DNA from 3 places in the Reyranella sp. GW821-FHT14A01 genome. Region 2 is predicted to be linked to each of the others. Evidence: predicted binding sites of a transcription regulator. Region 2 holds the regulator's gene; each other region holds the start of a gene.
The links. Region 2 encodes LexA, which represses DNA repair genes until DNA is damaged. Its sites were predicted from a motif close to TGTTCNNNNTGTGTTCNG; they were not measured.

Region 1: AC1ROX_RS03635 (YifB family Mg chelatase-like AAA ATPase) is a predicted target of LexA. The motif match lies at 6,817-6,834, and genes of this name have one in related genera.
Region 3: AC1ROX_RS29750 (ImuA family protein) is a predicted target of LexA. The motif match lies at 7,676-7,693, and genes of this name have one in related genera.

What each region holds. Positions count from the first base shown of each region.
Region 1 is NZ_JBXAPM010000001.1:737,048-747,255, forward strand. It holds gene AC1ROX_RS03600 (alpha/beta hydrolase) at 1-344, shown strand, start outside; gene AC1ROX_RS03605 (TauD/TfdA dioxygenase family protein) at 394-1,260, shown strand; gene AC1ROX_RS03610 (FAD-binding oxidoreductase) at 1,289-2,881, shown strand; gene AC1ROX_RS03615 (hypothetical protein) at 2,885-3,376, opposite strand; gene AC1ROX_RS03620 (bestrophin-like domain) at 3,513-4,295, shown strand; gene AC1ROX_RS03625 (hypothetical protein) at 4,446-4,769, shown strand; gene AC1ROX_RS03630 (hypothetical protein) at 4,786-5,142, shown strand; gene AC1ROX_RS03635 (YifB family Mg chelatase-like AAA ATPase) at 5,173-6,795, opposite strand; gene AC1ROX_RS03640 (acyl-CoA dehydrogenase family protein) at 6,945-8,144, shown strand; gene AC1ROX_RS03645 (aspartate aminotransferase family protein) at 8,155-9,450, shown strand; gene AC1ROX_RS03650 (phosphotransferase enzyme family protein) at 9,458-10,208, shown strand, end outside.
Region 2 is NZ_JBXAPM010000003.1:194,136-204,343, reverse strand. It holds gene trpC (indole-3-glycerol phosphate synthase TrpC) at 1-529, shown strand, start outside; gene moaC (cyclic pyranopterin monophosphate synthase MoaC) at 526-1,008, shown strand; gene AC1ROX_RS07665 (molybdopterin molybdotransferase MoeA) at 1,102-2,316, shown strand; gene AC1ROX_RS07660 (hypothetical protein) at 2,335-2,745, opposite strand; gene lexA (transcriptional repressor LexA) at 2,940-3,689, shown strand; gene AC1ROX_RS07650 (ComEC/Rec2 family competence protein) at 3,700-5,829, opposite strand; gene gltX (glutamate--tRNA ligase) at 5,916-7,319, shown strand; gene AC1ROX_RS07640 (glutamine--tRNA ligase/YqeY domain fusion protein) at 7,334-9,031, shown strand; gene AC1ROX_RS07635 (DMT family transporter) at 9,114-10,013, shown strand; gene AC1ROX_RS07630 (citrate synthase) at 10,135-10,208, shown strand, end outside.
Region 3 is NZ_JBXAPM010000025.1:33,226-43,433, reverse strand. It holds gene AC1ROX_RS29790 (benzoate/H(+) symporter BenE family transporter) at 1-544, opposite strand, end outside; gene AC1ROX_RS29785 (Zn-dependent hydrolase) at 671-1,912, opposite strand; gene AC1ROX_RS29780 (hypothetical protein) at 1,952-2,140, shown strand; gene AC1ROX_RS29775 (CaiB/BaiF CoA transferase family protein) at 2,430-3,602, shown strand; gene AC1ROX_RS29770 (histone deacetylase family protein) at 3,612-4,643, shown strand; gene AC1ROX_RS29765 (aminoglycoside phosphotransferase family protein) at 4,640-5,464, opposite strand; gene AC1ROX_RS29760 (MBL fold metallo-hydrolase) at 5,451-6,293, opposite strand; gene AC1ROX_RS29755 (glycosyltransferase family 61 protein) at 6,367-7,557, opposite strand; gene AC1ROX_RS29750 (ImuA family protein) at 7,813-8,583, shown strand; gene AC1ROX_RS29745 (Y-family DNA polymerase) at 8,501-10,150, shown strand; gene AC1ROX_RS29740 (FitA-like ribbon-helix-helix domain-containing protein) at 10,164-10,208, shown strand, end outside.

The DNA.
Region 1 (10,208 bases), on a different contig from region 2:
CCAACCTGCCGCCCGAGCTGCAGCTCCTGTTCCCGCTCTATGCCGGTCCGTTCCTGCAAAGCCTGCTGTCCTTCGATCCCGCCACGACGCTGGCGGAGAGCCGGCTGGCCTGCCTGATCGTGCAGGGCGGCGCCGACCAGCAGGTCGTGCCGATGGAAGACGTGCAGCCGCTGATCGACGCATTGCGCGGGCGCAACATCTCGGGCGAGGCCGTGGTGGTCCCGCAGGTCAGCCACAATTTCAAATCCGTGACAGGCCCAATCGATCCGGGCTTTGCCGGACCCTTGTCGCCCGTGGTCGCCGACGTCCTGCTGAAGTGGCTGGTGCTGGCGCTCGGCGCTTGATCGGCCTGCGCGGCCGGCCGATCATCATCGCAAAGCTGGAGAAAACGACATGACCGTAACAGTGCGTCCGGTGACCGAAGCCGTCGGAGCGGAAATCCTCGGCGTCGACCTGCGCAACTTCAGCGACGAGGAATTCGCCGCCATCGAGCGCGCCTGGTACGCGCATTCGATGATCCTGCTGCGCGGCCAGCAGCTCGACGACGACCATCTACTGGCCTTCAGCCGCCGCTTCGGCGAACTCGATCCGCCGCCCAACCAGGAACGCGGCCGCATCAGCCCGCCGGGCTATCCCGACATCTATGTCGTGTCGAACGTTCTCGACACCAAGGGCGACCCGATCGGCGCCCTGGGCGATGGCGAGGCCGTCTGGCACACCGACATGAGCTATCTCGACGTGCCGCCCGACGCCTCGATGCTCTATTCGCTGGAGATCCCGCCGACGGGCGGCAACACCTGGTTCACCAGCATGCAGGCGGCTTGCGATGCCCTGCCCGCCAACCTCCGTGCGAAGATCGAAGGTCGCCGGGTGAAGCACGACGGCACCTACAATTCCGGCGGTTTCCTGCGCAAGGGCGTGACGCCGACCGACGATCCGATGGTCGCACCGGGCGCCTGGCATCCGGCGATCCTGCGCCATCCGGTCAACGGCCGCGCCACGCTCTATCTCGGCCGCCGGCGCAACTCCTATGTCGAGGGCTACACCAGGGCCGAGTCCGACGCGGTGCTCGAAGAACTGTGGGCGCATGTCACGCAGCCGCGCTTCATCTACCAGCATGTCTGGAAGCTGGGCGACCTCGTGATGTGGGACAATCGCTCGACCATGCATCGCCGCGACCCGTTCGACAAAACCGCGCGGCGCATCATGCATCGCACGCAGATCAAGGGGACGACGAAGCCGATCGCCTTCGCGGCCTGAAGACAATGAAAAAGACACCGGAGGAAACATGCGGCGGCAGAAGAAGTTCTATGCTTGGGGTTACGCCGACGAGGACCTGACACCGGACGAGATCCGGCCCTGGGAGGCCGAGATCGCCGAACGCTACGGCCTCTCCGGCTTCGACGTGAAGGCGCCGCCCAAGGCGGACGAGATCGAGTTGCGCAAAAGTCGCGTCGAGGTGCCGTCGGCGCTGCAGGCGATGGTGCGCACCGATCACCTGACCCGGCTGGAGCACAGCTACGGCAAGGCGGGCTTCGACACGCTGCGCATGTTCATGCGCTCCGTGCCCAACCCGCCCGACGCGGTGGCTTTTCCCGAGACCGAAGAGGACATCGTGAAGGTCCTCGACTGGTGCGATCGCATCGGCGCCAAGGCGATCCCCTATGGCGGCGGCTCGTCGGTGGTGAAGGGCATCGAACCCTCGGCCGCCTTCGACAAGGTCGTGACGATCTCGACGCGCCACATGGACAAGGTGCTGGAGGTCGATGCGGTGAGCCAGGCCGCGCGCATCCAGGGCGGCATCTACGGGCCCGCGATCGAGGACGCGCTGCGCGACACGCCGTTCACCATGCGCCACTACATGCAGGCCTATCGATGCTCGACCTTGGGCGGCTGGATCGCCACGCGCTCGGGCGGCCACTACGCCACGCTCTACACCCATATCGACGATTTCGTGGAGAGCACGCGCGTCGTGACGCCCGCCGGCACGCTGGAGACGCGCCGTCTGCCCGGCTCCGGCGCCGGTCCCAGCCCGGACCGGATGTTCATCGGCTCCGAGGGCATTCTGGGCATCATCACCGAGGCTTGGGTGCGGCTGCGCAAGAAGCCGACCTTCCGTGCCTCCGCCAGCGTGCGCTTCCGAGACTTTTATGCCGGCGCCGACGCGGTGCGCGACATCACGCAGGCCGGCCTCTATCCCGCCAATTGCCGCCTGCTCGAGGCGCGCGAGGCGCTGCCCGGAATCCCGTGGAGCAACGAGGAGGCCGTGCTCGTGCTGGCCTTCGAATCGCCCGACCATCCGCTCGACGCCTGGATGAAGCGGGCGCTGGAAATCTGTGCAGCGCACGGTGGCGTCGCCGACCAGAGCGACGACGACGAGAATGCCCATCGCTCCGGCGCCGCCGGCGCCTGGCGCAACAAGTTCATCCGTGCGCCGCACTATGGTGAGCATGCGGTGGCGCGCGGCATCCTGTCCTCGACCTTCGAGACCTCGATGACCTGGGAGCGGACGCGCGACTTCCATGCGAAGATCACGAAGATCGCCAAGGACACGATCAAGGCGGTGACGGGCCGCGAGGGGACGGTCACCTGCCGCTTCACCCACGTCTATCCCGACGGGCCTTGTCTCTACTTCACCTTCGGCGGCCTGTTCGACCCGAAGAAGGACGCGCTTCAGCAGTTCATGGAGGTCCTGTCGACCTGCACCGCCGCCACGGTGGAGCATGGCGGCACGACCACGCACCATCACGCGGTGGGCCGCTTCCACCGGCCGTTCTACGACAGGCAGCGGCCGGAGCTGTTCGCCCGGGCGCTGCGCGGCGCCAAGCGGGAACTCGATCCCAGGGGGATGATGAACCCCGGCGTGCTGATCGATCCCTGACCGTCAGTGCGCCGCGACGGCCGACCGCGGCACGAAGAAGAACATGACAAGGACGTGACGGACGAGCAGGAGCGCCCCCACGCCCACGAAGAGGAGGCCGGCGGCGACCATGTAGTCGTCGACTTCGCCGGTGTAGATGATGGTGTTGGGAATCTTGATCAGTTCGATGCAGATCTCGGCCATCAGGCCGATGGAGAGCTGGCCGACCCCGTAATTGTGACACTTGTGGTCGATCAGCTCCTGCCAGGCTTCGTCCGGCCCATCCAGCAGGCCGAAGATCTCGCGCAGGGTCTTGCGCTCCTCGAGGAGGACGCCCCAGCCGATCATGATGATGCCGATACCGGTGACGATATCCATCTCCTCCTTGATGTCGGGCTTGGACCATAGCGCCTTGGAAACTTCAGTCAGAGTGATCAGCATGGGGACGCAGATCAGCAGGGAAATCAGGCCGATTGTGTACCGGGACAGAAGAACGCGCATCAGGAGACGGATCATAGCCAGGCTCTTTTCTCTCTTGCCCCGGCCAGGCGCGACCGCGACGACGCGACCCTAGTCGAACGGCCGGTCGAGGATCAATCTCGGGAGGCGTCGTCGACTCGATACTGAAGCCTCCCCTCGCTAGAACAGGACCATGATCGACTGGCTCTATTCGCTCCCCGAGACCCTCATCCTGGTGATGGGCGCCGTCACGATGGCCGGCGCCATCCTCGTCCTGCCGTCGCTGGTCCAGCGGCTGCCCTACCTGCGGACCACCAACGAAACCTACGACTTCGTGCTGCGCATGCAGGCCACGCTCTTCACCATGACGAGCCTGGTGCTGGCCTTCACCCTGGTCGAGGCCGAGAGCAACTTCCGCAAGGTCGATTCGCTGATCGCGACCGAGGCCTCGCAGATCAACCGGCTCGACAGGCTGCTCAACCGCTATGGCGACGAGTCGGTCACGGAGCTCCGGCTCAACCTGCTGGCCTACGCCAAAGCGATCGTCGACGACGAATGGCCGGCGATGCTGCGCGGCGAACGCAGCGCCAAGGTCCGCCTGGCCCTTGCCCCCTTGTCGCGGGGAATCTTCGGCATCGAACCCCAGCCCGGCCGCGAGACGACGATCTATGCCGAGATCCTGCGGTCCTTCGACTCGATCGCCGAGTCCCGCGACGCCAGGCTCAACGCCGTCTCGACCGGCCTGCCCAAGCCCTACTGGCAGGTCGTGCTGTTCGCCGTCCTCATGCTGCTGTTCATCTCCAGCACCATGCAGCGGAGCGCCTTCCGGGCCTATGTCCTCTCCGCCCAGATGGCCGTGATGGGCGCCTTCATCGGCTTCGTGTTCATCATGGACCAACCCTTCAAGGGCCAGACGGCGCTCGATACGGAAGCGCTCCGGCGGACGATCATCATCATGGAGAATCGGGATCGGTAGCACGCCATCGCCGATCCAGCACGCAAGCTCGGATCGGACCTGAGAATTGTGGACAATCCATCGTTGTGCCCTGAAGATCGATACTCAATGCTAGCGGGTGTCGGCCCCGCTTAAGCGGGGTCATCGCAATGACAAAACGGGGCAACAGCCATGAAAGAGCTAGAGATTGCCGATGCAATTTTTTCAGCTGCGCAGGCTTATGCCGCCCGTGAAAAAGTTCAGTTTGGGCATGGAGCACTTGGAGATATCAAAGGATTTGCTTCAAAGGCAGCAACTGAAATTGCCCGCCTACCGTCTGACCAGCACGAAGATCGGGTAGAAATCGCCTCTCTTGCCTTCGAGAAACTCGTCGCCGAAATGATTGTCCAATCCCATGCAATCGAAGGTTATCGAGAGGTTAATCCGCAGACAATCGGTGAGGAGACACTATCACGTGCCTTAGGTGTCCTGTGTCCATTGTGGCCCATCTGTTGAGATGAAGGAGCTTCACGTGGCTGCAGGAATTGAAGGGCTGAAGGCGTCAAACACACTCGTGGCACAAATCATTACCGTGTCAGCAGCACTTCTCGCCTTCACGGTGACATTTGCGGAAAAGTTCAGCCCCAAGGACGGTCCGATTTTTCTTCCTCTGCCACTCAAAATCTCGTGGCTGGCCTTTGCGGCGACAATCATCTTGGCGTTTTGGACATTGATGGCGATCACTGGAACGATGAATGAGATCGATACCGGCAAAGAGGAATCCAATCCGGAACGGTCAAATATTCGCATTCCAGCAATTCTCACGTTTACAGGATTTTTCGTCGGAGTTGCGTCGCTGATTATTGCAGGCTGGCAGATCGCTCGGTAACGCGTCGTATATTGGCTAGGAGCGAGAGGTTCAGGCGGCCAGCATCGAGCGCGGCTGGGGCCGGCGGTAGCTCAGCGCCTCGGCAATATGGAGACGACGCACCGCGTCGGAGCCGTCGAGGTCGGCCAGCGTGCGCGCGACTCTGAGCGTGCGGTGCCAGGCGCGGGCGGAGAGGCCGAGGCGCTCGGCGGCGCGGGCGAGCAATGCGCGGCCCTCGGCATCGGGTTCGGCGATGGACGCGAGAAGCGCGCCGTCGGTGTCGGCGTTGCAGCGGGGCTTCGACCAGTTGCGGGCGCGGTCGGCCAGCAAACCCGCAGATGAGTCGGCTTCGATGGCGACCAGCTTCCCCTTGGCATCGAGTTCGGCCAGCCGTTCGCGCTGGACAGTGCGGGCGGCGGCGACGCGGGCGGCGATGTCGGCCGAGCTTTCGGCGGGCGGCGGCAAGGCGAGATCGGCGGCCGCGACGGCCGGCACGTCGATGGTGAGGTCGATGCGATCGAGAAACGGGCCCGAGAGCTTGGCTTGGTAATCGGCGCCGCAGCGCGGGCCGCGGGCGCAGGATCGGCCCGGATCCATGAGATGGCCGCAGCGGCAGGGGTTCATGGCGGCAACGAGCTGGAAGCGCGCCGGATAGGTGACGTGCGCGTTGGCCCGCGCCACGGTCACGCGGCCACTCTCCAGCGGCTGGCGCAGGGCTTCGAGCGTAGCGCGGTTGAACTCCGGCAGTTCGTCGAGGAACAGCACGCCGTGATGGGCGAGCGAGACTTCGCCCGGCTTGGGCCGGGCGCCGCCGCCGACCAGCGCCTGCAGGGTCGCCGAATGGTGCGGATCGCGGAAGGTACGGCGGCGACTGAGGCGCCCCTCGCCCAGGTCGCCGGCCAGCGAGCGCACCATCGAGGCTTCCAGCGCCTCCTCCGGGTCGAGCGGCGGCAGCAGGCCCGGCAGGCGAGCGGCCAGCATCGACTTGCCCGAGCCTGGGGGACCAACCATGAGCAGATTGTGACCGCCGGCGGCCGCGATCTCGAGGACGCGCTTGGCGCTCTCCTGGCCCTTGATCTCGGCAAGGTCGGGATAGGTCGCGCGGTCGTCGGCCATCAGCGCCTCGGGCGCCGGCAGCGTTTGCTGTCCGCGCAGATGGTTGATCAATGCGAGCAGCGAGGGCGCGGCGATGATCGGCGGCCGGTCGGTATCCGGGAGGGAGTCGAAGCCACCCCAAGCCGCTTCGCCTCCACACACCGACGGGCAGATCACGCCGCGCCCCGCCGCCTGGGCGGCGATCGCCGCCGGCAGGACGCCCGGCACCCGGCAGAGCGAACCGTCGAGCGCCAGCTCGCCCAAAACCACGAACCCTTCGACGCTCTCGCGCGGCAGCACGCCCAGAGCAGCGAGGAGCCCCAGCGCAATCGGCAGGTCGTAGTGGCTGCCTTCCTTGGCGAGGTCGGCCGGCGACAGGTTCACGGTGATGCGCTGCGGCGGCAGGGCGAGGCCCATCGCGCGGAAACAGGCCCGCACCCGCTCCCGGCTCTCGCCCACCGCCTTGTCGGCCAGCCCGACAACCGCGAAGGCGATGGTGCCCGGCGCCACCAGCACCTGCACGTCCACCGGCAGGACATCGATCCCCTGGAACGCCACCGTCCGAACCGTCGCCTGCATGTCGTGCTCCCGTCCTATGTCAGGAACAATTAAAGAACGAATCGATTGTTAGTAAAGCACGCAATGGTTGCAATCTGCTCTGCGACCGCCCCGATGCCCCGTCGACCGCGCGCCATGCTAGATTTCCGCCGCAAACGCGGGAGAGTTTCGTGACGGCCAAGCAGAAGATCGACGACCTCAATTTCACGCCGCCGGCGGCGATCACCGACCTGGCCGCCAAGGTGAAGGAATTCGTCAAGGACAAGATCATCCCCTACGAGACCGACCCGCGCTGGACGGCGCACGGGCCGACCGACGAACTGCGGATCGAGATGAACGAGCTGGCCAAGGCCGCCGGCGTGTTCGCGCCGCAGGTGCCGAAGGAATATGGCGGCCAGGCGCTGAGCCAGGTCGGCCGCGCCCATGTCTTCGAGGCGGCGGGCTATTCGATCCTGGGGCCGACGGCCATCCATTGCGCCTCGCCCGACGAGGGCAACATCCATCTGCTCGACGTCGTGGCCCGGCCCGACCAGCGCGAGCATTTCCTGAAGCGCATGGCGACAGGCCAGATCCGCTCGATCTTCTGCATGACCGAGCCCGGCGGCGCAGGCTCCGACCCCAGCCTGATGACGACGACGGCGCGCCTCGAAGGCAACGAATGGGTGATCAACGGCCGCAAGTGGCTGATCACCGGCGCCGAGGGCGCGCGCTGCGCCATCATCATGGCCAAGAACGAGGGCGGGCCGATGGACGGCCACGCCACCATGTTCATGGCCGACCTGCCCGATCCCGCCATCCGCATCGAGCGCACGCTCGACACGATGGACTCGAGCTTCACCGGCGGCCACGGCGTGATCGAGATCAAGAACCTGCGCCTGCCGGCCGACGCGGTGCTGGGCGAGATCGGCAAGGGCTTCCGCTATGCCCAGGTCCGCCTCGCCCCGGCCCGCCTCAGCCACTGCATGCGCTGGCTGGGTGCTGCGATGCGCGCTCAGGACATCGCCACCGAATACGCCCGCACCCGCGTCGCCTTCGGCAAGAAACTCGGCGAGCACCAGGGCGTGTCGTTCATGCTGGCCGACAATCTGATGGACATGAACCAGGCGCGGCTCTCGATCTGGCACACGGCGTGGCTGCTCGACCAGGGCGAGCGCGCCTCGAACGAGAGCTCGATGTCCAAGGTCATCTGCTCGGAGGCCTATTTCCGCGTCGCCGACCGCTGCATGCAGATCCTGGGCGGCCTCGGCATCACCCGCGACACGGTGGTCGAGCGCTTCTTCCGCGACTCCCGCGCCTTCCGCATCTACGATGGCCCGTCCGAGGTCCATCGCTGGGCCCTCGGCGCACGCATCGTTTCGGGGAAGATGTAGGACGGAGATCATGAACGCGACGACACCGGCTGAATCACTCGCAGCACGTCGCGACCGCGCTTTCGGCGCCGGCGCGCCGCTCTTCTACAGCACGCCCCTGCACATCGTGCGGGGCCAGGGCGTGGAGCTGTTCGACCCCGAGGGGCGGCGCTACGTCGACATGTACAACAACGTGCCCTGCGTCGGTCATGCCAACGCGCACGTGGTAGAGGCGATGGCGCGCCAGCAGTCGACGCTGAACGTCCACAGTCGCTACCTGCACGAAGGCATCGTTTCCTTCGCCGAACGGCTGGCGGCGCTGCACGGGCCCGAGATCGAGAGCGTGATCTTCTCCTGCTCCGGCACCGAGGCCAACGAGGTGGCGCTGCGCATGGCGCGTATGGCCACCGGAAAGTCCGGCATCGTCTGCACCAACGCGACCTATCACGGCAATAGCGAGGCGGTCGGCAAGATGACCCGCATCGGCGCCGGCCAGAACACCGCCGGCGACGTGCGCGCGATCCCCTTCCCCGAGATGCTGCGCCCGCTGGTGCCCGGCGCCAGCGAGGACGAACTCTGCGAGGCCTATCTCGACAGACTGCGGCAGGCGATCCGTGGCTTCGAGGAGGACGGCACGGGCTTCGCCGGGCTGATCGTCTGCTCGATCTTCGCCAACGAGGGCCTGCCCGACGTGCCGCGCAACTTCATGCCGCGCGCCGTGGAGATCGTGCACGAAGCGGGCGGCCTGGTGATCGCCGACGAGGTCCAGGCCGGCTATTGCCGCAGCGGCCGCTGGTGGGGCTACGACGTTCTGGGCTTCAAGCCCGACATCGTCGTCACCGGCAAGCCGATGGGCAATGGCCTGCCGCTGGCGGCCACCGCCGCGAGCCGCAAGCTGGTCGAGACCTTCCGGTCCGCGACGCGCTACTTCAACACCTTCGCGTCCAGCCCGCTGCAGGCGGCAGTCGGCATGGCGGTGATCGACGTCATCGAGCGCGAGAATTTGCGCGAGAATGTCGCCACCGTGGGAGCGTTCCTGAAATCGGCGCTGGCCGAGCGCAAGGGCCGCTTCGCGTCGATCGCCGACGTGCGCGGCCATGGGCTGTTCATCGGCGTCGAGATCGCGAAGACCGATGCCGCACGGGACCCCGACATGGACAAGGCGGTCGACGTCATCAATCGCCTGAAGGATCGCGGCTTCCTGACGAGCAATGCCGGTGCCTACAAGAATGTCGTGAAGATCCGGCCGCCGCTGGTCTTCACGCAGGGCCATGCGGAGGAGTTCCTCGTCGCATTCGACGCGACGATGGCCGAAGTCGACGGCTAGCGCCTCGATGGACAACGAGACCGTCGATCGGACTTTTGCGCCGGCCGCGCGCGCCGCCCTCGCGGCCTTTCCGATCGATGCGCAGGACCTGACCCTGGTGTCGCTCTCCGAGAACGTCACGTTCCGGGTGACCGACGGAGGCGATGGCCGGGCCTACGTCTTTCGCCTGCACCGGCCGGGCTATCATACGCTCGAGGAGCTGGTCTCCGAGCGGGCCTGGATCCGGGCGCTGGCCGAGGCCGGTATCGATGTCCCCGAGGCCGTGATGACGCGCGACGGCCGGGACTATGTCCCGGTGACAATCCCCGCCACGGGCGAGCAGCGATATGCCGGCATGGCGAGCTGGACCGATGGCCGCCTGCTCTCCGACGTGCTGGCCGAAACCTCAGACCAGAAGCGCATCGAAGAGTCTTTCAAACAGCTCGGCGCCATCACCGCCGCGATGCACAACCAGGCCAGCGCCTGGCAACCGCCACCGGGCTTCAAGCGACATGCGCTCGACAGCGCCGGGCTGATGGGAATGGCACCGCATTGGGGCGAGTTCTGGGAGCATCGCTCGCTCTCGGCCGGTGAGCGCCGCCTTCTGCTCGATGTCCGGCAACGCATGCACGATTTGCTGAGCCGCCTCAGCCAGGACCCGTCCGCCTACAGCGTGATCCACGCCGACATGCATCCCGGCAACATCGTGGTCGACGGCGACCGGCTGACGGTCATCGACTTCGACGACGCGGGCTATGGCTGGCATCAATACGACATCG
Region 2 (10,208 bases):
GTCGATCCTGACCGACCAGCCCTACTTCCAGGGCAAGGACGAGTTCCTGACCCAGGCGCGCGCCGCGGTGAAGCTGCCGGTACTGCGCAAGGACTTCATGATCGATCCCTATCAGGTGCCGGAAGCCCGCGCGCTCGGCGCCGACTGCATCCTGCTGATTATGGCCTGCCTCGACGATGCGATGGCAGCCGAGCTGGCGAAGCTCGCGCACAAATGGGGCATGGACGTGCTGGTCGAGGTGCATGACGCGCCCGAACTGGAACGTGCACTCCAGGTCGATGCCGATCTCATTGGCGTCAACAACCGCAACTTGAAGACGCTTGCCGTCGATCTCGCGACGACCGAGAAGCTCGCACCGCTGGTGCCGAAGGACCGCGTGCTGGTGGCCGAAAGCGGCCTGGGCTCCCCGGCCGATCTCGCGCGCATGGCCAAGGTCGGTGCCTCGGCGTTCCTGATCGGCGAGAGCTTCATGCGCAAGCCCGACGTCGAGGCGGCCGTGCGCGAGATGCTGGTGCGCGAGGCGGCATGAAGCGGAAGGCCGCACTCACCCATTTCGACGAAGGCGGCAACGCCCGCATGGTCGATGTCGGCGACAAGGAGATCACCGAGCGCGTCGCGGTCGCGCGCGCCAGCGTCACCATGCAGGCCGCGACGCTGAAGCTGATCCGCGACAAGAAAGCGAAGAAGGGCGACGTGCTGGCGGTGGCGCAGCTCGCCGGCATCATGGCCGCGAAGAAGACGCCCGACCTCATCCCGCTCTGTCATCCCCTCGCCCTCTCCTCGGTCGACGTGAAACTGTCGCTCGACCCGAAGCGCAAGGCGGTCGACATCGAGGCGACCTGCAAGCTGAAGGGCAAGACCGGCGTCGAGATGGAAGCACTGACGGCCGCGTCCGTTGCCGCCCTCACCGTCTACGACATGTGCAAGGCGGTCGATCGCGGCATGGTGATCTCCGAGGTGAAGCTCCTGCACAAGTCCGGCGGCAAGTCGGGAACATGGGATGCCTGATCATTGGAGCGCGCAACTCCAGTTGCGCTCATGTCTTGGCCCCACGACGATGCTTGAGCGCCACTGGAGTGGCGCGCTCCAATGAGGCGATAAATGCTCTCCGTTCGTGACGCTCACGCCCGAATAATTGCGACCTTCGAGCCGCTTCCGTCGGAGATCGTGTCCGTCGCCGATGCCGCCGGCCGCGTTCTCGCGACACCGCCCCAGGCACGCCTGACACAACCGCCGGCGGATCTCTCGGCGATGGATGGCTATGCCGTGCGCGCGGCCGATGTGCCCGCGGTGCCGACGACCCTCAACCTTGTAGGACAGGCGCCGGCCGGTGGCTCCTACGATCACGCCCTGCAGCCCGGCGAGGCCGTGCGCATCTTCACCGGCGGCCCGCTGCCGATGGGCGCCGATTCCATCGTGATCCAGGAAGACACCACGGCAGACGGGCCGAAGATCACCATCCTCGACCCGCCGCGCCTCGGGCGTCACATCCGCAAGGCCGGGCTCGATTTCTCCGGCGGCGACACGCCACTGAAGGCGGGCCGAACCCTCACCACGCGCGACGTGGCGTTGATCGCCGCCATGAACCACCCCTGGGTCTCGGTCCATCGCAAGCCGAGGGTCGCCATCCTCTCCACCGGCGACGAACTCGTGATGCCGGGCGAGCCGGTCGGCCGGAACCAGATCGTCTCCTCCTCCGGCATCGCGGTCGCGGCCCTCGTGCGCGGCTGGGGCGGCGAGCCGACGCTGTTCGACATCGCGCGTGACGACGCGAAGCTGATCGAGAGCTGCATCGAGGCCGGCGCGCAGCACGACCTGCTCATCACCCTGGGTGGCGCCTCGGTGGGCGACCACGATCTCGTGCAGGGCGCGCTGAAGGCGCAGGGCTTCGACATGGATTTCTGGAAGATCGCCATGCGTCCGGGCAAGCCGCTGATGTTCGCCGCCCGCGACCGCGCGCGCGTGCTTGGGCTGCCGGGCAATCCCGTCTCGACCATGGTCTGCTCGCTCCTGTTCATGAAGCCCGCGCTGGAGCGGATGCTGGGCCAGTCCGGCGACCTCGTGCGGACCCAGCCCGCGCGTCTCGCGGTCGACGTGAAGCAAAACGACCAGCGCGAGGACTATGTCCGCTCGCGTCTCGTCCGTGCCGCCGACGGATCGCTCACCGTCGACCCGCATCCCGTGCAGGACAGCTCGATGCTGTCGGTGCTGGCGGCCTGCGACGGGCTGATGATCCGGCCCGCCCATGATCCGGCGCGCAAGACGGGCGACACCGTGCAGGTCGTCGATCTGACGGGGCTTCCGGGCGGCTACTGAAGGCGTAGGTGTCCCGGCCTACTTCGCCGGAATGAATGTCTTGGATGAAACCGGAGGCAGCCCTGGCAAATGTGTGTTGGCGTCCGCCTCCAGCCCTATCGCTCCATCCTTGACCACGACGACGAGACTGCAAAAATCATGATGAGAATTTGCGGAAAACAGCCTGTCGCCGAGGACCGCCGGGACAGCGGCCACAGCCATGGCAGGCGGCTCATTGTCGTATAAAACAACTCGGTCGGCGTTGGCCGGAAAAGCGATGTACCTGCGGGCCTTCGAACCCGGGCCGTTCACATCGACACGGCGAATGCCCGAAAAATAGACGTCGACGCCGTTTGCCGTTCGTTCGACGCGCGCAATCCAGCAAGCCGCCGCATCCGTCGATTGGAGCGCGAGCAAGACAAGAAGACTTCCGAGACTCCAGCGCAGCATCCAAAACTCCAGCTTTCGCATCCGTCAGCATAGTACCTTCAAGTCAGTGAAGCGCTCGGTTTGGGAGACCTCTCGAAGCATCGCAATCCCCGTTGTCCTCGGGATAAGTTGACCTTTTGGCGGAACTAAACTAGAACATGTGCCGGGTTTCAGGATTTGTTCCTAAATCCGGTAGGCGTTCTGGGGAGAAGACGGTGCTCACCCGCAAGCAAAACGAACTGCTTCTGTTCATCAACAAGCGGCTCAACGACGACGGCGTGTCGCCCTCCTTCGACGAGATGAAGGAAGCGCTGCGGCTCAAGTCCAAGTCCGGCATCCATCGCCTGATCACCGGCCTCGAGGAGCGTGGCTTCCTGCGCCGCCTGCCGCATCGCGCCCGCGCGCTGCAGGTCATGAAGCTGCCGGACAGCGCCGCTCTGCCGGCGCCGAACGTCACGCCGCTGCTCGCCGAGGCTCGCCGCGCCGGTTTCTCCGAAGGCCGCGAAGGCTTCGTGCCGCAGATCGTGCGCGCCGACCGGGTGCCGTTGGCCGGCGCCATCCAGGCCGCCAACGAGGCGCAGGCGCTGAGCCTGCCCCTCTATGGCCGGATCGCCGCCGGTACGCCGATCGAGGCGCTGCGCGACAATTCGACGACCGTCGACGTCCCCGTCTCCCTGCTGGGCTCGGGCGCCCACTACTGCCTCGAAGTCCAGGGCGACTCGATGGTCGAGGCCGGCATCCAGAACGGTGATATCGCCATCATCAAGAGCGCCGACACCGCCGAGAGCGGCGAGATCGTCGTGGCGCTGATCGACGATACCGAGGCGACCTTGAAGCGCCTGCGCAAGAAGGGCGCGTCGATCGCGCTGGAGCCCGCCAACGCCGCCTACGAGACCCGCATCTTCGGACCCGACCGGGTCAAGATCCAGGGCCGCCTCGCCGGCCTCTATCGCCGCTATCACTGAGGCAGGTTCGTCAGGCACCCGGCGCCTTCACCGGCGCGGTCTGGCGCATCGAACTGTTGGGCACCCAGGGCCGGTCGCCACGACGGCCGTTGGCGGTCTCGCGGCGCACATTGAGATCGTCGAGCCACAGCGCATGCGCGCCATCCTTCCAGGCATCGCGCCGGTCGATGACGAGACGCGGGCCGCGACAGCGTGCCTGCGCATCGACGGTCGACAGGACGATGTCGGCCGAACCGCAGGCTTCGGCGAGGCGCCGGTCGTCGCTTACCATGGCGATGCGCCACGGCCCCTTGCGCCAGCGACAGAGCCCGGTGTTGCAGCCGAGGCCGGCCGCCTCCTGGTCGGCGCTCACGGTCCAGCGCTTGGCGCCTTCCTGCCCCTGCCGGCGTGCCCACGAATCGCTCACGAACCGGTCGGTGCGTGCCGAGGCGACATGGACCACGCCCTTCTCGTCGCGCAGGCCGAGCACGCGGCCGTCCTCGCTCATCAGCAGATCGGGCGCCGGCGGCGGGCCGAGCATCAAGCCGATCGCCACCACAGGCAGGCCGGCGTAGCGCCAGCGTCGTCGCCACAGGCAGAGCCACAGGCCGCCCGCGGTCAGCAGCCACAGGCTGGCGCCGGGCAGCGACGGCACGAGCATGGCGGCGTCGGGCCAGGCCGCGACATGGAAGGCGATGGCGTTCAGCCAATCGACGCCCCAGCCCATCGGCACCAGCGCAATCGCCTCCAGCCCGAACGGCATCAGCAACATGGCGAGCAGGCCCCAGGGCATGATCCAGAAGCCGGTGAGCGGCACGCCCAGCAGGTTGGCGACAACGCCGAGCAGCGACAGGCGATTGAAGTGGTAGGCCGCGAAGGCGCCGGTCGCGATCGAGGCGATCAGGGTCGTGAGCAGGCTCACGGCCAGGGCAGCGCCGATCCGCCATGCCCAGCGGTGGCGCGAGAGCTCGGCCCGCTCATGCAGGCGACGACGCAGGGGCGCCGCCGATTCCCAGCCCGCGATCAGGGCGACCACGGCCGCGAACGACATCTGGAAGGAGGCACCGGTCAGCGACTCCGGTGCGATGACGAGCACGATGACGGCCGACCAGGCGACGAGGCGCAGCGACAGCGCCGTGCGGTCGAGCAGGATCGCCAACAGCGCGAAGGCCGCCATCGCGCAGGCGCGCTGCGCCGGCACCGGCGCGCCGGCGAGCGCGGTGTAGAAGAGCGCGGCCATCAGCGCGAGGACGGCCGCCACTTTCTTGGCGTCGATGCGCAGCGCCAGCGCCGGAACCAGCGCGATGCCGTAGCGCACGAGGCCCATCACCAGGCCGACGACGAAGACGATGTGCAGGCCGGAGATCGACAGGATGTGCGCGAGGCCGGAATCGCGCATCGCCTGCGCCACGTCCTTGTCGACGGCGGTCTGCTCGCCGACCAGCAACGAGGCGACCACGCCGCCTTCCGGCCCGGGCAAGACCTTGAGGATGCGAGCGGCCAGATCGGCGCGCAGCGCGTCTAGGGTGCGCACGAAGCCGTCGGGCTTGCCGCGCTCGATCACCGCGGCCGGCGCCAGCGCATAACCGACGGCGCCGAGTTGCTGGTACCAGGCGACCCGCTGGAAATCGAAGGCACCGGGCGAGGCCGGTCCGGCGGGCGGCGAGAGATTGGCGAGCACCAGCAGCCGGTCGCCGATCACCAGCGGCGGCGCGCCCCGGCTCAACGTCACGCGGACCTTGGCCGGCATCATCTCGGGCGGCGGCACGCCAGTGCCCCGGAGCCGCACCGCCTCGAGTACGACGCGCACGCCGTCGGGCAGGCGCTGGATGTCGGCCACCCGCCCCTCGACGTTAAGGCTGAACAGCGGCCGGCTGAGCGTCGGCGCCGCAAGACTCGCGGTGCGCCAGGCGACGAGGCCGAAGCCCGTGGAGGCCGCGACGGCGCCGATGGCAAGCGCGCGCGCAAAGCTGCCCGATGGTGCGAGGAAGGCGATGACAAAAGAGCCGGCCGCCAACGCCGGCCCGACCCAGAGCGCGGGTTCGCTCGGCAATTCATAGTAGACGGCGATGCCCAGCCCCAGCGCCACGGGCAGCCATAGCATCCAGCGGCCGCGCTCGGCGTCCAGCTGCTCAAGGATCCAGGCGCGCGGGTTTGACACTACCCGGACGCTCCCCTACCTACGGCGCGCTTTTTAGCCCGAATTGCGGCAAAACCCGCGCTTACCGAGCACAAGTTCCCAGGCCGATGACCGTCGTAACCCGCTTCGCTCCCTCGCCCACCGGCTACCTCCATATCGGCGGCGCCCGTACTGCCCTGTTCAACTGGCTGTTCGCCAGGCATCACGGCGGCAAGTACCTGCTGCGCATCGAGGATACCGACCGCGCCCGCTCCACGGAGCCCGCGATCGCCGCGATCCTCGACGGGCTGTCGTGGCTCGGCCTGCCGTGGGACGGCGAGGTCACCTACCAGTTCTCGCGCGCCGCGCGTCATGCCGAGGTCGCGCTGGAGATGCTGGCCAAGGGCCATGCCTATCATTGCTATGCCTCGCCGCAGGAGCTCGACGAGATGCGCGCGGCACAGAAGGCCGCTGGCAAGCCGATGCGCTACGACGGCCGCTGGCGCGACCGCGACCCGAAGGAGGCGCCCGCCGGCGTGAAGCCGGTCGTACGCCTGAAGGCGCCGCAGACCGGCCAGACGGTCATCAAGGACGCCGTGCAGGGCGAGGTCACGGTCGAGAATGCCCAGCTCGACGACATGATCCTGCTGCGCGCCGACGGCACGCCGACCTACATGCTGGCCGTCGTCGTCGACGATCACGACATGGACGTGACGCACGTGATCCGCGGCGACGATCACCTGAACAACGCCTTCCGCCAGTTGCAGATCATCCGCGCCATGGGCTGGCCCGAGCCGGTCTATGCCCACATCCCGCTGATCCATGGTCCCGACGGCGCCAAGCTCAGCAAGCGTCACGGCGCGCTGGGCGTCGATGCCTATCGCGACATGGGCTTCCTGCCGGCGGCGCTGCGCAACTACCTGCTGCGGCTGGGCTGGGGCCATGGCGACGACGAAATCATCTCGACGGCGCAGGCGATCGAGTGGTTCGACCTCGACGGCGTCGGCCGCTCGGCCTCGCGCTTCGACATGGCCAAGCTGACCAATCTCAACGCGCATTACCTTCGCGAGACGCCAGACGCTCAGCTCCTGCCGCTGGTGCTGCCGCGCATCGAGGAGAAGCTCGGCACCGTCGACGCCGCTGGCCGCGAGCGCATCGTGCGCGGCCTCTCCGGCGTGAAGCAGCGCGCGCGCACCCTGATCGAACTCGCGGACAGTCTTGCCTTCTACGCCCGCGCTGGCGCGCCGCCGATCGCCGACGACAAGGCCCGCGCGCTGCTTACACCCGACGCCCGTGCCGTGATGGCGAAGCTCGCGCCGGCGCTGGAGCCGCAGGCCAGCGACTGGAGCGAAAAGGCGCTTGAAGAAGCCGTGCGCGAGTTCGCCGAGGCAAACGGCCTGAAGCTCGGCCAGGTCGCCCAGCCGCTCCGCGTCGCGCTGACTGGCTCGACCGCCTCGCCCGGCATCTTCGAAGTGCTGGCCGTGCTGGGGCCCGCCGAGAGCAAGGTTCGTTTGCTGGCGGCCGCCGCTTGAACGGGAGACAGGTAATGGATGACAAGAAGCCGATGCCGGAGGCCGCTGCGAACGAAGAGGCGCGGGATTTCATTCGCGACCTGGTTCAGTCGGATCTCGCCAGCGGAAAAGTGCAAAGCATTGTTACGCGCTTTCCGCCGGAACCGAACGGCTATCTGCATCTCGGCCACGCAAAGTCCATCTGCTTGAATTTCGGAGTTGCGACCGAATATGGCGGCCGCTGCCACCTTCGCTTCGACGACACGAACCCCGCGAAGGAGGAGCAGGAATATATCGACGCCATCAAGCGGGACGTCCATTGGCTCGGCTTCGACTGGGGCGAGCATCTGTACCATGCGTCGGACTATTTCCAGACGTTGTACGACTGGGCCGAGCATCTCATTCGCGCCGGCCTCGCCTATGTCGACGACACCCCGCCCGACGAGATGCGGGCAATGCGCGGTACGCTGACCGAACCGGGCCGCGCTTCGCCGTACCGCGACCGCTCGATGGAAACCAATCTCAGCCTGTTTCGCGACATGCGCGCCGGCAAGTTTCCCAACGGCGCCTGCGTGCTGCGCGCAAAGATCGACCTTGCGTCCGGCAACATGAACCTGCGCGACCCTGTCCTGTATCGCATCCTGCACGTGGCTCACCCGCGCACCGGCACGCAGTGGTGCATATATCCGAACTATGATTTCGCACATGGCCAGTCCGACGCGCTGGAACATGTCACGCACTCGCTTTGCACCCTGGAGTTCGCGGACCATCGTCCCCTCTACGACTGGTTCCTCGACCACTTGCCGGTGCCGGCGCGGCCGCGCCAGACCGAATTCGCCCGCCTCAATATCGGCTACACCGTCCTTTCCAAGCGCCACCTGACGGATCTGGTGCGGCGCGGCATCGTGAGCGGCTGGGACGATCCGCGCATGCCGACCCTGGCAGGCCTGCGCCGCCGCGGCGTGCCGCCAAAGGCGATCCGCGATTTCGTTCGGCGCATCGGCATGTCCAAGGCTAACAGCGTCGTCGATCTCGCCATGTTCGATCACGCGATCCGCGAGCATCTCAATCAGGTGGCGCATCGGCGCATGGCGGTCCTGCGGCCGCTCAAGCTCGTGATCGAGAACTTTCCCGAAGACCACGTCGAAGAGCTGGAGGCCGTCAACCATCCGGGGGATCCGGGCGCCGGCACTCGTACGCTTCGATTCCGCAGGGAAGTCTTCGTCGAGCGCGACGACTTCATGGAGAATCCGACGAACAAATTCTTCCGGCTGGCGGTGGGGCGAGAAGTCAGGTTGCGCTACGCCTATCTCGTCACCTGCCGCGAGGTGGTCAAGGACGCCGACGGCAACGTGGTCGAACTGCGCTGCACCTACGATCCAGCGAGCCGCGGCGGCAACGCGCCGGACGGTCGAAAGGTAAAGGCCACCCTGCACTGGGTGTCCGCCCAGGATGCGCTTCCCGCCGAAGTCCGATTGTACAGCACGCTCTTTAACCGCCCTGACCCGGGCGCCGGTGGCGATCTCGACGCCGACCTGAATCCAGGCTCGCTCGAAGTCCTGTCGGGCGCACTGCTGGAGCCCTCATTGGCACAAGTACCTGGAGGGGAAGCCGTGCAGTTCGAGCGACTGGGCTATTTCTGCCCAGACCTCGCAAGCCGGCCAAAGGCTCTGGTGTTCAACCGCACGATCGATCTGCGGGACACTTGGGCAAAGGTGCAGGTCCAGAGTTAGGAGTAGCGGTGCCCCGAGACGAGGCGCGATTGCCGGCGGCTGCCGGATAGATCACGCCGCGCGCGGCCATCACGCTGCGGCAATGAGCACACGCGTCTGGATCTGGTTGCTATCGTTGTCCGTCCTGTGGGGCGGCTCGTTCTTCTTCGCCAAGGTGGCGCTGGCTGAACTGCAGCCACTCACGGTCGTGTTCTGCCGTGTGGCCTTTGCAGCGCTCGCGCTCAACCTCGTACTCGCCGTTGTCGGCCGTCCCCTCTTCCGGACCGGCACGCCGTGGCGCAGCTTTGTGGCGATGGGCCTGCTCAACAATCTCGTGCCCTTCGGACTGATCTTTTGGGGCCAGACGCAAATCACGTCGGGCCTCGCTTCGATCCTCAATGCGACGACACCTCTCTTCACCCTGGTCGTCGCGCATTTCCTTACGCAGGACGAACGGATCGGCGGGCTCAAGCTCGGCGCGCTGCTGATCGGGATGACCGGCGTCGCGGTCCTGACGGGACCATCGCTGCTATCGACCGCGCAGGGCATTGCGGGCCAGATCGCCTGCCTCGGCGCCGCCCTATCCTACGCTTTCGCCGGTATCTATGGGCGGCGCTTCAAGCGAATGGGCGTGGCACCGCTCGATGCGGCGGCCGGTCAGGTCACAGCGAGCGCCATGTTGATTCTGCCGATCATGCTGATCGTCGATCGGCCCTGGGAGTTGGCAGCGTTTCCATCGGCAATCACATGGGCCGCGCTCGCGGGCCTCGCGTTGCTTTCGACTGCACTCGCATATGTCCTGTATTTCCGAATTCTTGCAGTGGCGGGTCCAACCAATCTCCTGCTGGTTACATTTCTGATACCGGTCACCGCGATCCTGCTGGGCGCCCTGATCCTGGACGAGCGACTGCAGCCGCGACAGTTCGCCGGCATACTGCTGATTGGCCTCGCGCTCGCTTTGCTCGACGGCCGCATGCTGCGCTTTCTACGCCTCGCGAAATAGCGGTTCGGCTGCACAATTGCGCCATCTTTGCTGGCTTGTTAGGGTGCCGCCGAACCGGCGAACGGCATCCCGCGGGATGCGCGCGCCTTGCCTGAATCGAGCCTGCGAAAGAGTTCATCCAATGGCCAAATCGACCGTGACGCTGACCGACAACGAAACCGGCAAGACCTATGAGATGCCGATCATTCACGGCAC
Region 3 (10,208 bases), on a different contig from region 2:
ACCAGGCCAGCAGCGCACCGGCCACCAGCACGATCAGCGAGGCGAGAGCGGGATAAAAGGCGCGCGCCACCAGGAACAGCGCGACCAGCGGCAGGACCAGCAGCGGCGAGGTCGGCACATGCTCGACCATCGCCATCACGAGGCGCAGCAGGATACCCGCCAACATGGCCGCCGCGATGCTGGCGGGGATCTTCCCGATCAGCCGTCCGAGCGGTTTTATCGCGGCCGTCAGGAGAATGAGCACGGCCGCCAGCACGAAGGCACCGACCGCCGCCGCGAAGCTCGGCACGCCCGAAGTCGAGGCGATCAGCGCGGCGCCCGGTGTCGACCAGGCAGTAATGATCGGCATGCGATAGCGGACGCTGAGCAGCAGCGCGCTCGCCGCCGTGGCAAGGCCCAGCCCCGACACCCACGAACTCGCCTGGTCGGGCGTCGCCCCCACCGCCTGCGCGGCGGCCAGCACGACCGGCAAGGTTCCGCCCACGCCGGCAATCGTCGCGACCAAAGCGGCGGCCGCGACCGAGATGAGTCCGCTCGATTTCAAGGGCGCACGCCCGTCGAATACGCAACCATTGTCATCCCGAGCCGCAGGCGAGGGACCTTTAATCGGCGCCGCGAAAGGTCCCTCGCTGCGCTCGGAATGACAAGAAAGGGTATTCGTGCGCCAACTCTAGGCATTCGCGCGTTCGACCATCGCCTGCAGCAGGATCTGCGCGCCGGCACCGATGTCGCCCTTGCTGGCATCCTCGATCTCGTTGTGGCTGACGCCGTCCTTGCAGGGCACGAAGACCATGGCCGTCGGCGCGACGCGGTTCACGTAACAGGCGTCGTGGCCGGCACCGCTCACGATGTCCATGTGCGGATAGCCCGCCTGCTCGGCACCCCGGCGTACCGCGTCGACCAGCTCCCTGGCGAAGGGCGATGGCGGGAAGTACCAGATCTGCTCGATCTTCACCTCGAGCCCGTGGCGCTTGGCGATGTCGGCGGCGGCGGCACGCATCTCGGCGTCCATCTTCGTGAGCTCGCCATCGTCGGGATGGCGGAAGTCGACCGTCATGAAGACGCGGCCCGGGATGGTGTTGCGCGCCTGCGGCTGGCTCTCGATCACGCCGATGGTCGAGCGGCCGTTCGGCCGGTTGCCGATGGTGCGCGCGGCGACGATCAGCTCGGCGGCACCGACCAGCGCGTCGCGGCGGCCTTCCATCGGCGTCGTGCCGGCATGGCTCTCCATGCCCGTCCAGTTGATCTCGTACCAGCGCTGGCCCTGCGCGCCGGTGACGACACCGATCGTCTTCTTCTCGCGCTCCAGGATCGGCCCCTGCTCGATATGCGCCTCGAAGAACGCGCCGACCGGCCGGCCGCCCACCGGCTCCTTGCCGTCATAGCCGATCTGCTTCAGCGCCTCGCCGAAGGTGACGCCATCGCGATCCTTGATCGAGAGCGCATGCTCCAGGGTGAAGGCGCCGCCGAACACGCCTGACGCCACCATGGCCGGCGCGAAACGGCAGCCTTCCTCGTTGGTCCAGACAGCGACCTCGATCGGCGCCTCGGTGACGTAGTTGGAATCGTGCAGCACGCGCAGCACCTCGAGCCCCGCCATCACGCCATAAGCGCCGTCGAACTTGCCGCCGGTCGGCTGCGTGTCGAGATGAGAGCCGGTCATGACCGGCGGCCGGGCCGGATCGCGCCCCTCGCGGCGTGCGAAAACATTGCCGAGCTGGTCGACCTTGATGGTGCAGCCCGCCTCCTTGGCCCAGCGCACGAACAGGTCGCGCCCCTGCCGGTCGAGATCGGTCAGTGCGATGCGGCAGACGCCACCCTTCTCCGTGCCACCGATCTGCCCCAGCTCCATCAGGCTCGACCAAAGCCGGTCTGGATCTACGCGGAGATTGGGGCGGTCGGCGGTGGTCATGTATAATCCGATCTGGAATTGGAGGCGCAGGAACCTAGCATGTCCAATACGCCACGCGAAAAACCCAATGCCTCGTCAGAACCTGCCGCGAACGCAGAAACGAGGGCTTTCGTCAGAATATTGGAGCTCGGCGAGCAACAGGTCCGCGAGGGCAACACGGTGCCGGCGGTAGAAGCCTTGCAGCGATTTAGAGATCGTCTGAAGAATGAGCGACAGCACATGACCTAAGGGTCCTTCGCTGCGCTCAGGATGACACCTGTTTTGGCATCGACGCAGCGCGCCAATTTCAACAATGGTGTCATCCTGAGCGCAGCGAAGGATCTTTTTCAACATTTCACACACGGAGCACTCGCCTATTGAGGCGGCGTGCGATGGCCGTGCCATCACGTAATACCGCCTCTCAAAAAGCCGGCAAAAGCACCGTCGGTTCCATCCTTCGAGACGCGCCCCTCGGGTCCTCTCCAAGGATGAGGTAGAAAGCTGTCCCCCGCCTCCGGACAAAATGGATACCCGCCTCATGCTTCCCCTTTCCGATACGCTCGTTCTCGACCTCACGCAGGTCATCGCCGGTCCCACGGCCGGCCAGATCCTGGGCGACATGGGCGCCGACGTGATCAAGGTCGAGCCGTTGAACGGCGAGCATTTCCGGCCGCATTTCGGCGGCGCCTGGGTGCCGTCGATGAACCGCAACAAGCGCGGCCTCGCACTCGATCTACGCAGCGAGGGCGGCAAGGACGTGCTGATGCGGCTGGTGAAGAAGGCCGACGTGTTCATGGAGGCCTTCACACCGGGCGTGATCGACAAACTGGGCTTCGGTTGGGATACCGTCTCCAAGGTCAATCCGCAGACGATCTATGCCTCGATTTCGGGCTACGGCCAGACCGGCCCCTATTCGCCGCGCGCCGGCTACGATCCCTGCATCCAGGCCGAGATCGGCCTGATGGATGCCACCGGCCCCTACCAGGGCGAGATGTGCCGCGTCGGCACCGCGCCCATCGATTATTCGACCGGCCTCGCCTGCGCCGGCGGTATCGCCTTCGCCCTGCTGCACCGGATCAAGACCGGCAAGGGCCAGCGCCTCGACCTGTCGCTGTTCGATGTCGGCATGCACATGATGAGCCACTGGATCACCAACCATGGGCTGACCGGCGAGAACCCGGAGCGCATGGGCACCTCGAACACGATCCTCTGCCCGCTGCGCGTCTTCCCGACCAAGACCCAGCCGGTCTTCGTCGCCGGCACCAACGACGCCTTCTGGCGCCTGCTCTGCACCGCCTTGGGCAAGAAGGACTGGCTGGACGACGAGCGCTTCAAGACCAATGCCGGCCGCGTCGCCCATCGCGCTCTCCTCGAATCGATGATCGAGGCCTATTTCCTGGAGCACACCGCCGACGAGCTGCTGGACAAGCTCATCCCCGCCGGCATGCCCTGCTCCGCCGCCTACAAGGTGAGCGACGTGATGGCGAGCGATCACGCCAGGGCGCGCGGCAGCGTGCTGGAGATCGACTATCCCGGCATCGGCCCGGTGAAATCGGCCGCCAACCCGATCAAGCTCTCTGCCGCGCCGGTCGAGACGCGGCAGAAGTCGCCCGGCATCGGCGAACACACGGTCGAGATCATGCGCGAGGTCGGCTATAGCGATGACGAGATCGCCGCGCTGAAGTCGGCGAAGGCCATCGCTACGACCTGAGGTCCTCCCGTGAAGATCGTCTATTCCGAGAAGCACGCCCGGCACGATCCGCAGAACTTCGTCGTGCGCGGCACCAAGCTGCGCAGCGCCGAGCAGCCCGAGCGCGCCACGCGCCTGCTGGCCGCGGCGAAAGCCTCCGGCCACACGATCCTGCCGCCGCGGTCATACGGTCCGGCGCCGGCCGCCACGGTGCATACGCCGGAGTACATCGACTTCCTGCAGATCGCCGCGCGCGAATGGGCCAAGCTGCCGGGCTCCAGCCCCGAGGTCGTGCCCAACGTCCATCCGGCGCGCGCCCATGCCTCCTACCCGAAGGCGCTAGCCGGCCGCGCCGGTTGGCATCAGGTCGACATGGCCTGCCCGATCGGCCCGCACACCTGGGAGGCCGCCCTCGCCGCCACCGAGGTCGCCGCGACCGTGGCCGACATGGTGCTGGGAACCGAGCGCCATGCCTACGCGCTCTGCCGGCCCCCCGGCCATCACGCCTATGCCGACATGGCGGGCGGCTTCTGCTTCCTGAACAACACCGCCGTCGCCGCGCAACGCCTGCGTGGCCGGCACGAGCGCGTGGCGATCTTCGATGTCGACGTGCATCACGGCAACGGCACGCAGGGCATCTTCTACGAGCGCGACGACGTGCTCACCGTCTCGATCCACGCCGATCCCGACAATTATTACCCGTTCTTCTGGGGGCATGCGCACGAGCATGGCGCCGGAGAGGGCCAGGGCTTCAACCTCAATCTGCCGCTGCCGCTCGGCTCGCCGGACGCGCCCTGGCTCGAAGCCGGCGATAAAGCGCTCGCCCGCATCCGCGAGTTCCAGCCGACAGCGCTGGTCGTGGCGCTGGGCCTGGACGCCAGCGAGAGCGATCCGCTGCAGGGCCTCAAGGTCACCGGGCCTGGTTTCCACGCGATGGCCGAAAAGATCGCGCGCATGGGCCTTCCGACCGTGCTGGTCCAGGAAGGCGGCTATCTCGGTGACGATCTCGGCCGCAACCTCGTGCAGTTCCTCACCGGCTTCGAGAAGGGACGCGGCGCCTAGCGTCCGCTCTTCAAGGCTGCGGTCGCCAGCTCCGCGACCGCGAGGTCGAGGGTTGGGTTATCGCCATCGTCGAGAATCCAGACCGCCGACAGGCTGGCGAAGGCGAGTGTCCATTGCAGCAGCCGCGTGCGGTCCAGCACTGCCGCTTCGGCGATGACATCGATCTGCCGTGTGAAGCGCCCCGGGATCAGTGCAGTCTTCTCATCTGGGTCGCGCAGGATATTCACGAAGTCGAAAGTGCGCTCACCCAACAGTCCCTTTGGATCGATGACGAGCCAGCCACGCGCGCCGGCATCCAGCACGTTCTCATGATGGATGTCGCCATGAAGCACCACGGTCTCGCGCTTCTCCGACAGGAGAGTGCGGGCGACATCACGTGCTGTGTTTAGGAGAGCGCCCCGATCCGAAGCTTGCAGCAACGGCACGAACCATTCGTCGAGCGACACGAGGCCGGCTGGCGGCGGCGCGCGATGGTCATGCAGACGCCGGGTCGCTGTGCACAGGATACGGGTCGCCTCGTCGTCGCTGTCGCCGCCCGCCCATGCCATGGCGGCCAGCGAGCGCGGTCCGGTCGCTCGCTCCAGGAGCAACACGCCGTCATCCTCGGCCAGCACGCGGGCCGCGCCATCACCGTTCCACCAGGCCATCAGCTTAGCCCCGCGGCGTTCTTCCTTTTCGTGCGCGATCTTCAGCATCGCCGGCACGCCGTTGCGCTGCACCGGCAAGAGGAGGCTGCTGTGGGTCTTCAGCGGTTCGCCGTCGGCTTCGAGATGCCAGCGGTCGAGCCAGGTCGCCGGATCCGCAGGATCAGTCGCCGCCATTCCCGCCGACGACATAGACAGTGAGCTTCTCGGGCAATGTATCGTGCGCGACTTCGATGGTCCGGCTATTGGGCCAGATGAAGACGGCGTCCTGGTCGGCCATCAGCTCCTCGAAGCGCGCGACCTGGCCGCGCCCCCAATAGTGCATCGGCAGCACGACGCGTGGCTGGACCTGGCGGATGACCTCAACCATCACCGGCAGGCCGACCGTATAGGCGCCGTCGATCGGCACCATCAGCACGTCGATGCGGCCGAGTTCGTCGAGATGGTCCTTGGTCAGCCGGTGATGCAGGTGACCGAGATGGGCGATGCAGAGATCGCCGATGGTGAAGGTGAAGATCGAGTTGCCGTTGATGCGCGCCGAGCCGCCGCCCCAGTCGCGCGCATTGGTCGGCAGGTTGGTCACCTTGAGGTCCTTGAGCGAGACCTCGTGGCGGGCCTCGGTCTGGCCGGCCTCGCTCGGCCAGCCGCGCAGCACGTAGGCGATGCCGTCCTCGGGCGTGTCGGTGTAGTGCGTGGAGTGCGCATTGTTCATCGTCACGATGTCGGGCTTTCGGCCGAAGCCGTTCAGCCCGTTGTAGTCGGTGATGGCGCGCACGCCCTGCGGCGTGTCGATCTCGAAGCTGGCATGGCCGAGGAAAGTGATGATGGCGCGGCTCGCCGTGTCGGCCGCCATCTGCGCCCCGTCGAGCGACGCCATCTGCACGCCGCGGCCCTGCAGGGTCGGGCCGAACTCGACCAGGTTCTTGGAACAGCGCGCCAGCGCCGGTCCCGCCAGCAGGGCGAGGGCGGCGGCACACAAAGCGGCTATGGACAATCGAAGAGTCATGGAGCCTCCATGAGACGCGCGCCACCGATCCCGCCATCGGACGTGATCAATATCATTGAGGGGAACAACGATCTCAATCGATTTGTCTCATGGACCGATCGATGACATCCACGTCGAGGATGGCCGTCCGGGGTGAACCGGCTTTCGCCAAACTCCATATGTGAAAAGCGGCAGCCGGGCGGATGGCGCTGATCAGGAGTTGATTGACGGCCGGTCTGGTCCGCAATTCGATGAACCTGGTCCGCGGGTTGCCGTTGAACAGCATCAGGTGCAAAGCCGAACCGGAAGTACCCGCGACGTGGGTCGCGTTTGCAACGAGGGCGACCTGCTCCTCGAATGGCAGGGTCTCGGGCTGCAGTATCTCGTAGCCGCGCTTGCGGAACAGGGCTTCGACTTCCCCTTCATTGGAGATGATGGCGCGCGGCAGCCCCGACGCTCTCTCCGATGAGAGGCCCTTCCGGCTGAAGTAGATCTTGGCCGGTGTCGGCGGCAAGCTCGCCCGGCCCTTCAGTATCTTCTCCCTGACATGGTCGAAGGCGATGCCCATCCCGGGCGATGCCTTGATCCCCTGCCAGAACTGTGACGTCGGAAGGATCAGCCGCGATACCCGCACATCGTTCACGGCGATCCTGATTCGCGCAGGATCGACGTCGAGGGCTGCGAAGATGATGCGAGCGAAAGACGTCAGGTTCACCTGCTCGTCCCTGCCGTGAAACAGCAGCAGGCTCGTGGGGTCGGCCTTCGTCAGGTACCAGGCACGCTGCAGGGACTCCAAGAGGAAGTGCCCGAAATGCACGGAAAGCGGCCCCATGTAGACGCATGTCCGGTCGATGCGGGCGGCTTGCTTGACGCGAGACGTTTCGACCGCCTGCGGATTGGTGCGTCTTGGCACACGATGACCGGTCAGCGAATCGTACTCGAGGAATTCGGAGACGATCTTGCGGTCGTCGCGATAGATGGCGCCGGAATAATGGGTCGCGGACGGCAATGTCGGATGGCGAGTCCCGGCCACGAAGGCCGACGAGATGGACTCGGCGGTCAGGGGGATGGCTTCGACGACTGGCAGATGGGCCTTGGGCGGCCTGTGGAAATAGGTAAGTCCACCAATGGTCCAGTTCCTGGGAGTCGATTGGTCCTCTATTGGCAATTCCGGTTTTTTGGCGAGCGCCTGTCGCCGGAGGAGACGCCGCTTTCTGCGTTCGGCCCGGAGTGGGTCCTTCGACAGCGTGTGCTGATCTGGCGTCTGCGCTTTCTCTGTGCTCACCGAACATCCCCGATGACGTCCTGCGCGGCAGCAAGCCTCTGCGCAGGACGACAGCATCTCCCCATATGCAGGCGATATGCCAGCCCTGACTCCCGTTGACTCCTGACTTGGAGGGAACTAGAACAAAATAGGAACATTTAATCCCAGCCCATTCCATCAACCTGCGAGGGGGCGATGCCGGTCATTTCCCCGAGTGCCTTTGCCTCCCCAGTTTCTGGCCCTGCTTCCAAGGCCGCCAACGACCCGGCTGCCTCGGTGTCCCCTGCCTTGCGGGAAAAAGTGCGCCGGCTGGAGCGAGCGAACAGTGTCCAGCGCAGCGGCAAAGCAGCCGCGGTTCCGCTCGGGATCCCGGCCATCGACGCGCTGCTGCCCGACGGCGGCCTGCTGACCGGCGCCCTGCACGAAATCGAGGCCGGTCCCGGCCCCTCCGGCCGTGTGGCGCCGCACGATGGCGCCGCCCTCGGCTTCGCCGCCCATCTGCTCGGGCGCTTCGGTCCCGGCACGATCCTGTGGTGTCGCCGCCCCACCGGCCGCTTCGATGCCGCCCCCTATGCGCCCGCCCTCTCCGCCTGGTTCGATCCGGCGCGCCTGCTGATGGTCACGGCGCAGCGCGACGAGGATCTCTTCTGGGCCATGGAGGAAGGGCTGCGTTGCCCCGGCATCGCGGCCGTGCTGGGCGAGACGCGGGCCGCCGATCCCACGGCCGGCCGCCGCCTGTCGCTTGCTGCCGAAAAGAACGGCGTGCCCGCCCTGCTGCTGCGCGCCCAGCCGGCACCGCCGCAAAGCGTGTGCGCGACGCGCTGGCGGGTCGCCTCTGCTGCCTCGGCCTCGACGCCGGGCCTCACCGATGTCGGTGCCGCGCGCTGGCGCCTCGAACTGCGGCGCAACCGCTTCGGCACGCCGTCCGCCGCCGAAACACCGTCCTGGCTCCTGGAGTGGAACGATGAAACGCATTGTCTCGCTGTGGTTCCCCAAGCTCTCCACGGACCGGCTGGCGCGCGCTTCGAAGAAAGACTGGTCGGATAGGGCGGCCGCCACCGTCGTCTGGGACGACGGCTGCCCGCGTCTCGCGGCCCTCAATCCGCATGCCCGCGCCGCCGGCCTGCGTCCGCGCATGCGGCTGGCCGATGCGCGGGCCCTGCTGCCCGATCTCGTCACCGAGGCAGGGGAACCGCAGGCCGACTGCCGTCTCCTCGAGGCGATCGCGGGCTGGTGCGATCGCTACACGCCCTGGGTTGCGATCGATCCGCTGGGCGGCGCCCTGGCCGAGGACATCGAAACGGCCTGCAGCGCCGGCGGCTTCGGCGGCGATGCCGGCCTGCTGCTGGACGTGACGGGCTGCACGCATCTCTTCGGTGACGGCGAGAGCGGCGAGCGGGCCTTGCTGGCCGATCTCGTCACGCGCCTGGCCCGCCGCGACCTTTCCTGTCGTGCCGCGATGGCCGACACGGCAGGCGCGGCCTGGGCACTGGCGCGCTTCGCCGAGCGCCAGGCCGATCTCTTCTGCCCATCACGGGGGCAACGCGATGCGCTCGCGTCGCTGCCGGTCGAAGGGCTGCGTCTTGACGCGCCGATCCTCGAGACCTTCCTGAAGCTGGGGCTGCGCCGCATCGGCGATCTCTATCCCCTGCCGCGCGCGCCGCTCGTCCGCCGCTTCGGCGACCAGCCGCTCAATCGCATCGACCAGATGCTGGGCACGCTCGCCGAGCCGATCGAGCCGCGCCGTATCCCGCCGGCCTTCCGCACGCGTCTCGCCTTTGCCGAACCGATCGGCCGGGCCGAGGATATCGCCGCCGCGACCAGCCGCCTGCTGGCCGCCCTCTGCCGCCAGTTCGAGCAAGCCGGCGTCGGCGCACGCCAGCTCGAGATCGCGCTCTATCGCGTCGACGGTTCGGTCGACCGCACCTCGATCGGCACCAGCCGGCCCAACCGCGACAATCCGAAGCTGATGAAGCTGTTCGAGGAGAGGCTCGGCCAACTCGATCCCGGTTTCGGCGTCGAGTTGATGATCCTGTCGGCGCCGGAGGTCGAGGCGTGGAGCGGCACGCAGGATGCGCTGCCCGACCAGGATTCGCCCGGCATCGCCTCGGGCGTGGACGGCACGATCGATCTCGCCGACCGGCTGGCGTTGCGGCTCGGCGCCGAAAACGTCGTGCGGCTGCTGTCGCGCGACAGCCATCTGCCCGAGCGCGTACAGGTCGCCGCGCCGGTTTCGTCGAAGCCCGCCGCGGCGGGCGCCTGGCGTCGTATCGGCGATCTCAAGGGCGCCCGGCCGACGCGCCTGCTGCAGCAGCCCGAACTGGTCGAAGTCACCGCCTTCGTGCCCGACGATCCGCCCTCGGTTTTCCGCTGGCGGCGGCATGCCCATCGCATCGTGCGTGCCGACGGGCCGGAACGGATCGCCAATGAATGGTGGCGGCCCCGGTCCGACGGCAGCCATCCAGCGGCCGGCACCCTGCCGCCGGTGCGCGACTATTACCGCGTCGAGGACGATGACGGCGGACGCTTCTGGCTGTTCCGCGACGGGCCCTACCAGCTCGCCGCCAACGGTCAGCCGACGGCCCGCTGGTTCCTCCACGGATTCTGCGCCTGAAGGGGAGAGGGAAATGGAAGCAGCGACAGAAACAGCAATAGCAACAGCAACGAACAAG